DNA from 2 places in the Streptomyces sp. NPDC003456 genome. Region 2 is predicted to be linked to the other one. Evidence: riboswitches for the same ligand, from Rfam matches in the RefSeq annotation. Region 2 holds a riboswitch; the other holds the start of a gene.
The links. A riboswitch is a leader RNA that binds a small molecule or an ion and turns the genes downstream of it on or off. The one in region 2 is predicted to bind cobalamin.

Region 1 (3,675 bases), on a different contig from region 2:
CGCAGGAAGGCCCGGCGGAAGCCGTCCGACTCCAGGGAGCCGTGCCAGTGCGTGCCCCACGTCTGACCGACCCGGCAGCCGTCCAGGAAGGGGGTGCCGCCCAGGACGTCGGCGATTCCGTGGTGGATCTCGTAGCCCTCGACGTGCTCCCCGAGGGCCTCGCCGGCCGGCCGGGTGAGGGTCTTCTCGCGGGCGAACCGCACGCGCACGGGCAGCAGTCCGAGCCCGTCGACGTGGCCGCGCCGGCTCTCCACGTCGTCCTCGATGTGCTCGCCGAGGATCTGGAAACCGCCGCAGATGCCGAGGACGGGCCGCTGTTCGGCGGCCCTGCGGGCCAGCGCCCCGGCCAGCCCCCGCTCACGCAGCCACTCCAGCGCGCGGACCGTCCCGCGGGTGCCGGGCACGACGACCAGGTCGGCGTCGGCCAGTTCCTCGGGCCGGTCCACGAACCGCACCACGACGCCCGGTTCGGCGGCCAGCGCGTCGACGTCGGTGAAGTTGGACATCAGCGGCACGGCGCACACCGCGACGCGCAGCACGTCCTCGCCGACGGGCGGCGCGACGGCCGACTCCCGCACGGTCCCGCGCAGCGAGACCCGCAGCCCGTCCTCCTCGTCGATGCCCAGCCCGTGCCGGAACGGCAGCACGCCGTACGTCCGCCGCCCGGTGAGGCCCTCCAGCATCTCCAGCCCGGGCTCCAGCAGGGAGACGTCCCCGCGGAACTTGTTGACGAGGTATCCGGCGACGCACTCCTGGTCCTCGGGGGACAGCAGCGCCACCGTCCCGAAGAACGAGGCGAAGACGCCGCCCCGGTCGATGTCGCCGACGACGAGCACGGGCAGCCCGGCGTTGCGCGCGATGCCCATGTTGACGATGTCGGTCCGCCGCAGGTTGATCTCGGCGGGCGAACCGGCCCCCTCGCAGATCACCGCGTCATACGTGCCCCGCAACTGCTCCAGGCAGTCCAGCACCGTCCCGAGCAGCCGCTGCTGCCGCCCGCCGTGGTACCCGCGCGCGCTCATCTCCCCGACCGGCTTGCCCAGCAGCACGACCTGGCTGCTCTGTTCGCCGCCGGGCTTGAGCAGCACCGGGTTCATCAGGGCGGCCGGCTCGATCCGGCAGGCCTGCGCCTGCATGGCCTGGGCCCGCCCGATCTCCGCGCCCTCCCGGGTCACGAAGGAGTTGAGCGACATGTTCTGCGCCTTGAAGGGCGCGACCGCGACGCCCTGGCGCACCAGCCACCGGCAGATGCCCGCCGTCACGACGCTCTTGCCGGCGTCGGAGGTGGTGCCGGCCACGAGAAGCCCACCGCTCATGCCCACTTCCCCCTTTTCGCTCGCCGCGCGCCGGTCAGCAGCCGGGCCCCGGCGCACACCCCGAGCGCGAGCCAGGTCACCCGCCGCGACAGCCGCACGGCCCGTTCCACGTCGTCCGTGACGACGGCACGCCCTTCGGAGTTCAGCACGGGCCGGTGCTCGACCCGCCCGCCGTAGGAGAGCGTCCCGCCCAGCCGCACCCCGAGCGCCCCGGCGAAGGAGGCCTCCACGGGACCGGCGTTGGGGCTCGGATGCAGTCCGGCGTCCGCGCGCCAGGCCCGTACGGCCCCGCGCGGATCGGGTCCGGCCAGGGCCGCCAGCGCGGCGGTCAGGCGGGCGCCCGGCCATCCCGCGAGGTCGTCCAGCCGGGCCGAGGCCCAGCCGTAGCGCCGATGGCGGGGCGACTTGTGCCCGACCATGGCGTCCAGGGTGTTGACGGCCCGGAACCCGAGCAGTCCCGGCACCCCGCCGACCGCTCCCCACACCAGCGCCCCCACCACCGCGTCGGAGGTGTTCTCGGCGACGGACTCGACCACGGCCCGGGCGATGCCGTCGGCGTCGAGGGCCTGCGGGTCCCGTCCGCACAGGTGCGGCAGCCTGGCCCGGGCGGCCTCGAGGTCCCCGGCCTCCAGGGCCTGCCCGACGGCTGCGGCCTCCCGCGCCAGCGACGTCCCCCCGACCACGGCCCAGGTGGCGGCGCCCGTCAGGACGGTGGAGGCGGCGGCGGAATGCCGTACGGCGCGCGCGGCGACGGCCCCGAGCGCGACGGCTCCGCCGGCGCACACGGCGGTGTGCAGCGCGCCCCACCCGCGGTGGTCCCGCCACAGCACCTGTTCCACGGCGCCCGCGGCCCGCCCGAACGCGGCGACCGGATGCCCCCGGCGGGGATCGCCGAGCAGCAGGTCGCCGATCAGGCCGGCGGCGGCGCCGTACGCGAAGACGCGACCGGCACCCATCGGCTCAGCCGGCCGGAGGGAAGGTCGCAGACGGGGTGGTGGGCCTCGGTCGGCAGCCGCGCATGGCGATGTGTCCTCACTCAGGGTGTCCACGCCCTGGTTCGAAGAGACCGGCGGTGAGAGTTCCTGGCTCCCGGGGCGTCCGCCCCGGTGACAGTGGCGGGACCGCGCCGGACTCGCACCGGCTTCCTCTCCTGCCGCCGTATTGGCCCCGGCAGTCCACCACGGCCGCGAACAACCGTCAACTTGCCGTTGACCTGCGGGGGGAGAGTGTGGAGAAGCCCACATCCCCCCGGTCACACACGTGCCGGGCGGCACGGGACCTCACGTCCCGTGCCGCCCGGCGGTCGCGCTCGTACGATGCGGCCGTCAGGCCATGATCAGGTAGATGCCGTAGCCCACCGCCGCCGCGCACGCGGCGAAGCAGGCGTAGGCGCCGGTGACGGCGAGGCCCGCGGAGCCGCCCTCGGCGGCCGCCCGCTCACGGCGGGACAGGCCGGTGATGCCGAGGGTGAACAGGCCCACCAGGGCCACGGTGACCACGAGGCTGACGCCGAAGACGGAACCGAGGGCCGCCCAGTCGATCTTCATATCGGTGACTCTTCCTTGCTTCCGGTGGCCGGATCAGACCGTGGTGGTCGTGGAGGGGGTCCGCTCGGAGGTGGCCTGCGCGGGGAACGCGGTGACCGGCTCCTCGACGATCTGCCCCGCCGGCGGCGGCGTCACCGCGGCCATCGCCGTGGTCACCACGCCGGCCGGCTCCGCCTCCCCGGTGTCGTTGACGTTGGTGTGGTCGACGACCTCACGCCGGGAGATCTTCCAGATGGCCGCGCTGGAGCCGACCAGGAAGACGGCCACCACGGCGGTGCCCCAGTCGCCGAAGCCCGTGACGTACTCGGCGAGCGCGCCCACCAGGGCCGCGGCCGGCAGCGTCAGGCCCCACGCGACGAACATCCGCGTCGCCGTCGACCAGCGCACCACGCCGCCCTTGCGGCCGAGGCCCGCGCCCATCACGGCGCCGGAGACGGAGTGGGTGGTGGACAGGGAGAAGCCGAGGTGCGAGGAGGCCAGGATGACCGTGGCCGCGCTGGTCTGGGCGGCGAAGCCCTGCTGCGGCTGGAGGTCGGTCAGGCCCTTGCCCATGGTCCGGATGATGCGCCAGCCGCCGAGGTAGGTGCCCAGGGCGATCGCGACGCCCGCGGAGAGGATGACCCACATGGGCGGGTCGGAGTCCGGGGCGAGAGTGCCGCCGGCGACCAGGGCGAGGGTGATGATGCCCATGGTCTTCTGCGCGTCGTTGGTGCCGTGCGCCAGGGAGACCAGGCCCGCCGAGGCGATCTGGCCGGCCCGGTAGCCCTTCTTGGCGGACTCCGTGTCCTCGGCCCGCTTGCCCAGCTTGTAGG
Region 2 (3,675 bases):
GCCGAAGACGTCGTCCAGGTCCGCGAAGACGTTCTTGCCGCCGGCCAGCCGGATCAGCTCCGTGCCCAGGCTCTTGCCGCCCGCGGTGAACGCCGCCTTGTCACCGCTGTCGTACACGAAGACGGACACCTCGCGCGCACCCTCGACGGCCGAGGCGGCCCTGCCGACCCGCGCCCGGAGGTCCGACACGAGCTCGTCCGCGCGGTCGCTCACGCCGAAGATCCGCCCGACGGTGCGGACTTCGGCGTACGTGTCCTGCATCGTCACCCTGGTCTTGCCGCAGTACTCGCGGTTCAGGTGGGTGTCGATGCCGGAGTCGCTGAACGCCTTGCGGGAACGGCCCTCGCTCTCGGCGAAGGCACTGCCGTACCCGCCGTAGACGAGGTCCGGCTCGGCCTCCAGGACCGTCTCGAACGACGGTTCCTTCTCGGCCAGTTCGGGGATCGACGCGTAGTCCTTCCGCAGGTGCGGCAGCACGGCCGAGTCGGGGAAGGCGGTCCCCACCATGCGGTCCTTCAGACCGAGGGAGAGCAGGAGTTCCGCCGGGTGCTGGTGGATGGTGACGGCACGGGCGGGCGGCCTCTCGTACGTCGTCCGCACACCGCAGTTGTCGACGGTGACCGGGAAACCGGCCGGTGAGCCCGCGGGCTCGGCGCCCTGCCCGCTGCTCCGCGACGATCCGCAGCCGGCGGTCGACAGGAGGGCCGACAGGGCGCATGCGACCGCCGCGGCGCGCCGGGCGCGGCGCCTGCGGGCAGGGGTGGACAGCGGGGGACGGGACATGCCGTCGTACACGTGAAGCCTCCTGGGGAGTCCGCGCTCCTCGGATCGGGCCCGCGACAGGCCAGTGTCCTGACTCCCGGATCGACGCTCTCCCTCGGCCTTCCCGCGCGGCGCGCAGTGGCGTGTCGGAGGGTGCACTCCCCGGTCACAGTGGCGGGACCGTGCCGGATTCGCACCGGCTTCCTGATGTTCCCGTCGCGGCGATGACCCGGCGATCCTACGGCCCGCCGCGCACGGATCGAAAGGGCGCCCCCGGTGACGTGCGCGCCCCTCGCGCCACCGCCGGGGCCGTCGGCCCGCTCACCACCGCCCGCATCAGGGCCGGTTGCCGCGCAGTGCGGGCGATCGGCTGATGCGATGATGAACGGCGACAGGGCGACGGCGGTCCGAGGAAGCCGGTGTGAATCCGGCGCGGTCCCGCCACTGTGACCGGCGAGCGGATCCCGTGCGGGCCACTGCCCCCGTGAGGGGGCGGGAAGGCCGGGACGAGCTGCGACCCGGGAGCCAGGAGACTCACGTCGTCGCCTCCTCGAAGAACCCCGGGGCGGATCTCCCCGGAGAGAGGTGGTTCGGCGTGCCCGAAGCAACTGACAACGAGGGCCTCGGCAGGGGGACGACCGGACGACGCGCCCGCGCCGTCCCGTGCCGGGTCGTGGTCTGCCGGGACTGCTGCTGCGGAAGCCCGAAGGTGACCGGCGTCGACCACGCCGAACAGACGGCGCGCCTGCGGGCCGAGATGCCCGTGCGGGTGTCCGACTGCCTGGACGTGTGCGATCAGGCCAACGTCATCGTCGTGCAGCCCTCGTCGGCGGGCCGGGCGGCAGGGGCCCGCCCGGTGTGGCTGGGCCTGGTCAACGACCCGGCCGCCACGGAGGACATCGTGGAGTGGGTACGCGCCGGCGGGCCGGGCATCGCTCCCCGGCCGGACATCCTGGACCTGTACGCCTTCACTCCGCACGGCCGCAACCGGGCTCTCTAGAGGGGTCCGGTGATTTCCCGCTGCCCAGGCCGACCGGCGGCCATTCTTCACGGGGCCTCAGGAAAGCGTGAATGGGGAATTGGTTCTGGATGTCCGAGTGTTTTTCGACGCGCTGTGAATTCGAGGCACGTCGTGGTCGAGTGAAATGCACCGGCTGAAATGATCTGGTGTTCAAGCGCGGAGGACAGGGTGGCCGCTCCTGCCCGTGTCATATGCACCCTAACGCCGGAGCCGGCAGATGGGTGCTGAGGCGAACGGGTGACGCCATCGGTGATACGTACGTTGTCACGATGATCGCGGCCGGCTGCCGGCTCCCGTGCGGCAGCCCGGACGAGATGCTGTCCCGACCTGACGCGACGACCGCCTCAGGGAGTCGTCGCAGGTCGCTGAGGGGGAGCGGCGCTCGCCGCCGGCTCCGCGGCTTCGTCCGCGGTGCGGGACGGCGGCGGTGCGCAGCGCTGCGGACGCATGTTGCTCCGCAGCACCTCGACGAGGAGCCGGCGGCGGCGCAGTTCCGCCGCGTCCGTGTGGTGCAGTCGCCGGTGGGGATCGGACAGGAACACGGACCCGATGGTGCAGACAGAAGCACTCACGACAAAGGTCCACACCGTGGCGTTCAGCATAAATTCTCCGTGACTTACGAGGTGACTCGGTGCATCGTCAGGAGCGACAGATGCATGGGCACAACTGGACGGTCATTGCCGTGTCACGGTCCGGTGGTGAATTTCTATCGTTCGGTTCAATAGCCCTTTGCCGTGCCTATCAGTTTGTCGCTCCGTCGGGCGCGCCGTTGACGTCGCCGTGCCCTCCCCGGCGGCCTGTCGTTGCCCCCGGCATGGAGGACGACTCATACACCCGACCGGACACCCGCCTGCTCGGTGCCTACTGGCTGGACCTGTCGCGACTTCCTCGGGACCACTGCGTCTGCCGCGAGGTGGGACGGCCGAGGCCCCGTCCGGCCTCGCGGAGCAGTGGTGTGCATACCGCGGTGGCCCTGCTCGCATGGGCAGCGATCGTCGCCGCGATGATTGCGACGGTTCTGAAGTAGCCGAACCACGACCAGCGGCCCGCGGCCGGAGACCGTCCCCTTCAGGGGCCGGCGGCCGCGGGGTGCGCTGCCCGGTCCGAAGCGAAGTGTCGCCTCAGGCGGGGCGTTTGCCCAGCAGGGCGCAGACCGCGTTCTCCTGGACGGTGCGCAGCTGCTGGAGCAGATCCGGGTTCAGCGTCTTGTTCACCTGCGTGGTGAGCGAGAACGTGAGGGACTTGCGGCCGTCCGGGGTCGCGGCGATCAACTGGGTGTAGCCGGGGAAGTTGCCGGTGTGCCCCAGGACGACTCCGCAGCGGGTCTCGTAGCGGAAGATGGCGAGTCCCGCCTTGTTGCGGCCCGGCCCGGCCGGTTCCGAGGCGCCCTCGACCCACCGGCGCTGCTCGCGCAGCACCTCCGGCGACGTCAGGCGACCGGCGGCGTAGGCGCGGATGAAGCGCGTCATGTCCCGCGGGGTGGAGATGATGCCGCCCGAGGCCCACACGCCGGACGCGCTGATCAGCTCGCTGACGTCCTCCGGCGGCTCGGGCGGTTCGACGGCGTAACCGTGCATGTAGGGCTCGGGCATCTCGTAGCCCATGGGGAGACTGGTGTCGCGCAGGCCGAGCGGCCGGTAGACGATCTCCGACAGCAGCTCCTCGTACGGCGTGCGGGTCACGGCCTCCGCCATCAGCGCCACCGCGATGTTGTCGGAGTTGGAGTACCGGTACTGCGTGCCGGGGCGGAAGCGCAGCGGCTCGTCCGCCACGAAGTCCAGCAGGCGGCGGGGGTCGAAGGTGCGGCGCGGGTCCGCCACCAGCAGCTCCGCGAACTCGGGGTCCTCGGTGTAGTCGGGCAGTCCGCTGGTGTGGTTCAGCAGCTGCCGCAG

Region 1: another riboswitch for cobalamin. It lies ahead of ACFYWG_RS31990 (cobalamin biosynthesis protein); the one in region 2 lies ahead of ACFYWG_RS02315 (hypothetical protein).

What each region holds. Positions count from the first base shown of each region.
Region 1 is NZ_JBIAOK010000009.1:90,192-93,866, forward strand. Features, by position in the region: gene ACFYWG_RS31985 (cobyric acid synthase) at 1-1,316, opposite strand, end outside; gene ACFYWG_RS31990 (cobalamin biosynthesis protein) at 1,313-2,272, opposite strand; cobalamin riboswitch at 2,373-2,511, opposite strand; gene ACFYWG_RS31995 (hypothetical protein) at 2,642-2,863, opposite strand; gene ACFYWG_RS32000 (anion permease) at 2,897-3,675, opposite strand, start outside.
Region 2 is NZ_JBIAOK010000001.1:622,083-625,757, reverse strand. Features, by position in the region: gene ACFYWG_RS02320 (ABC transporter substrate-binding protein) at 1-795, opposite strand, end outside; cobalamin riboswitch at 846-971, opposite strand; cobalamin riboswitch at 1,172-1,298, shown strand; gene ACFYWG_RS02315 (hypothetical protein) at 1,436-1,762, shown strand; gene ACFYWG_RS02310 (hypothetical protein) at 2,128-2,355, opposite strand; gene ACFYWG_RS02305 (serine hydrolase domain-containing protein) at 2,905-3,675, opposite strand, start outside.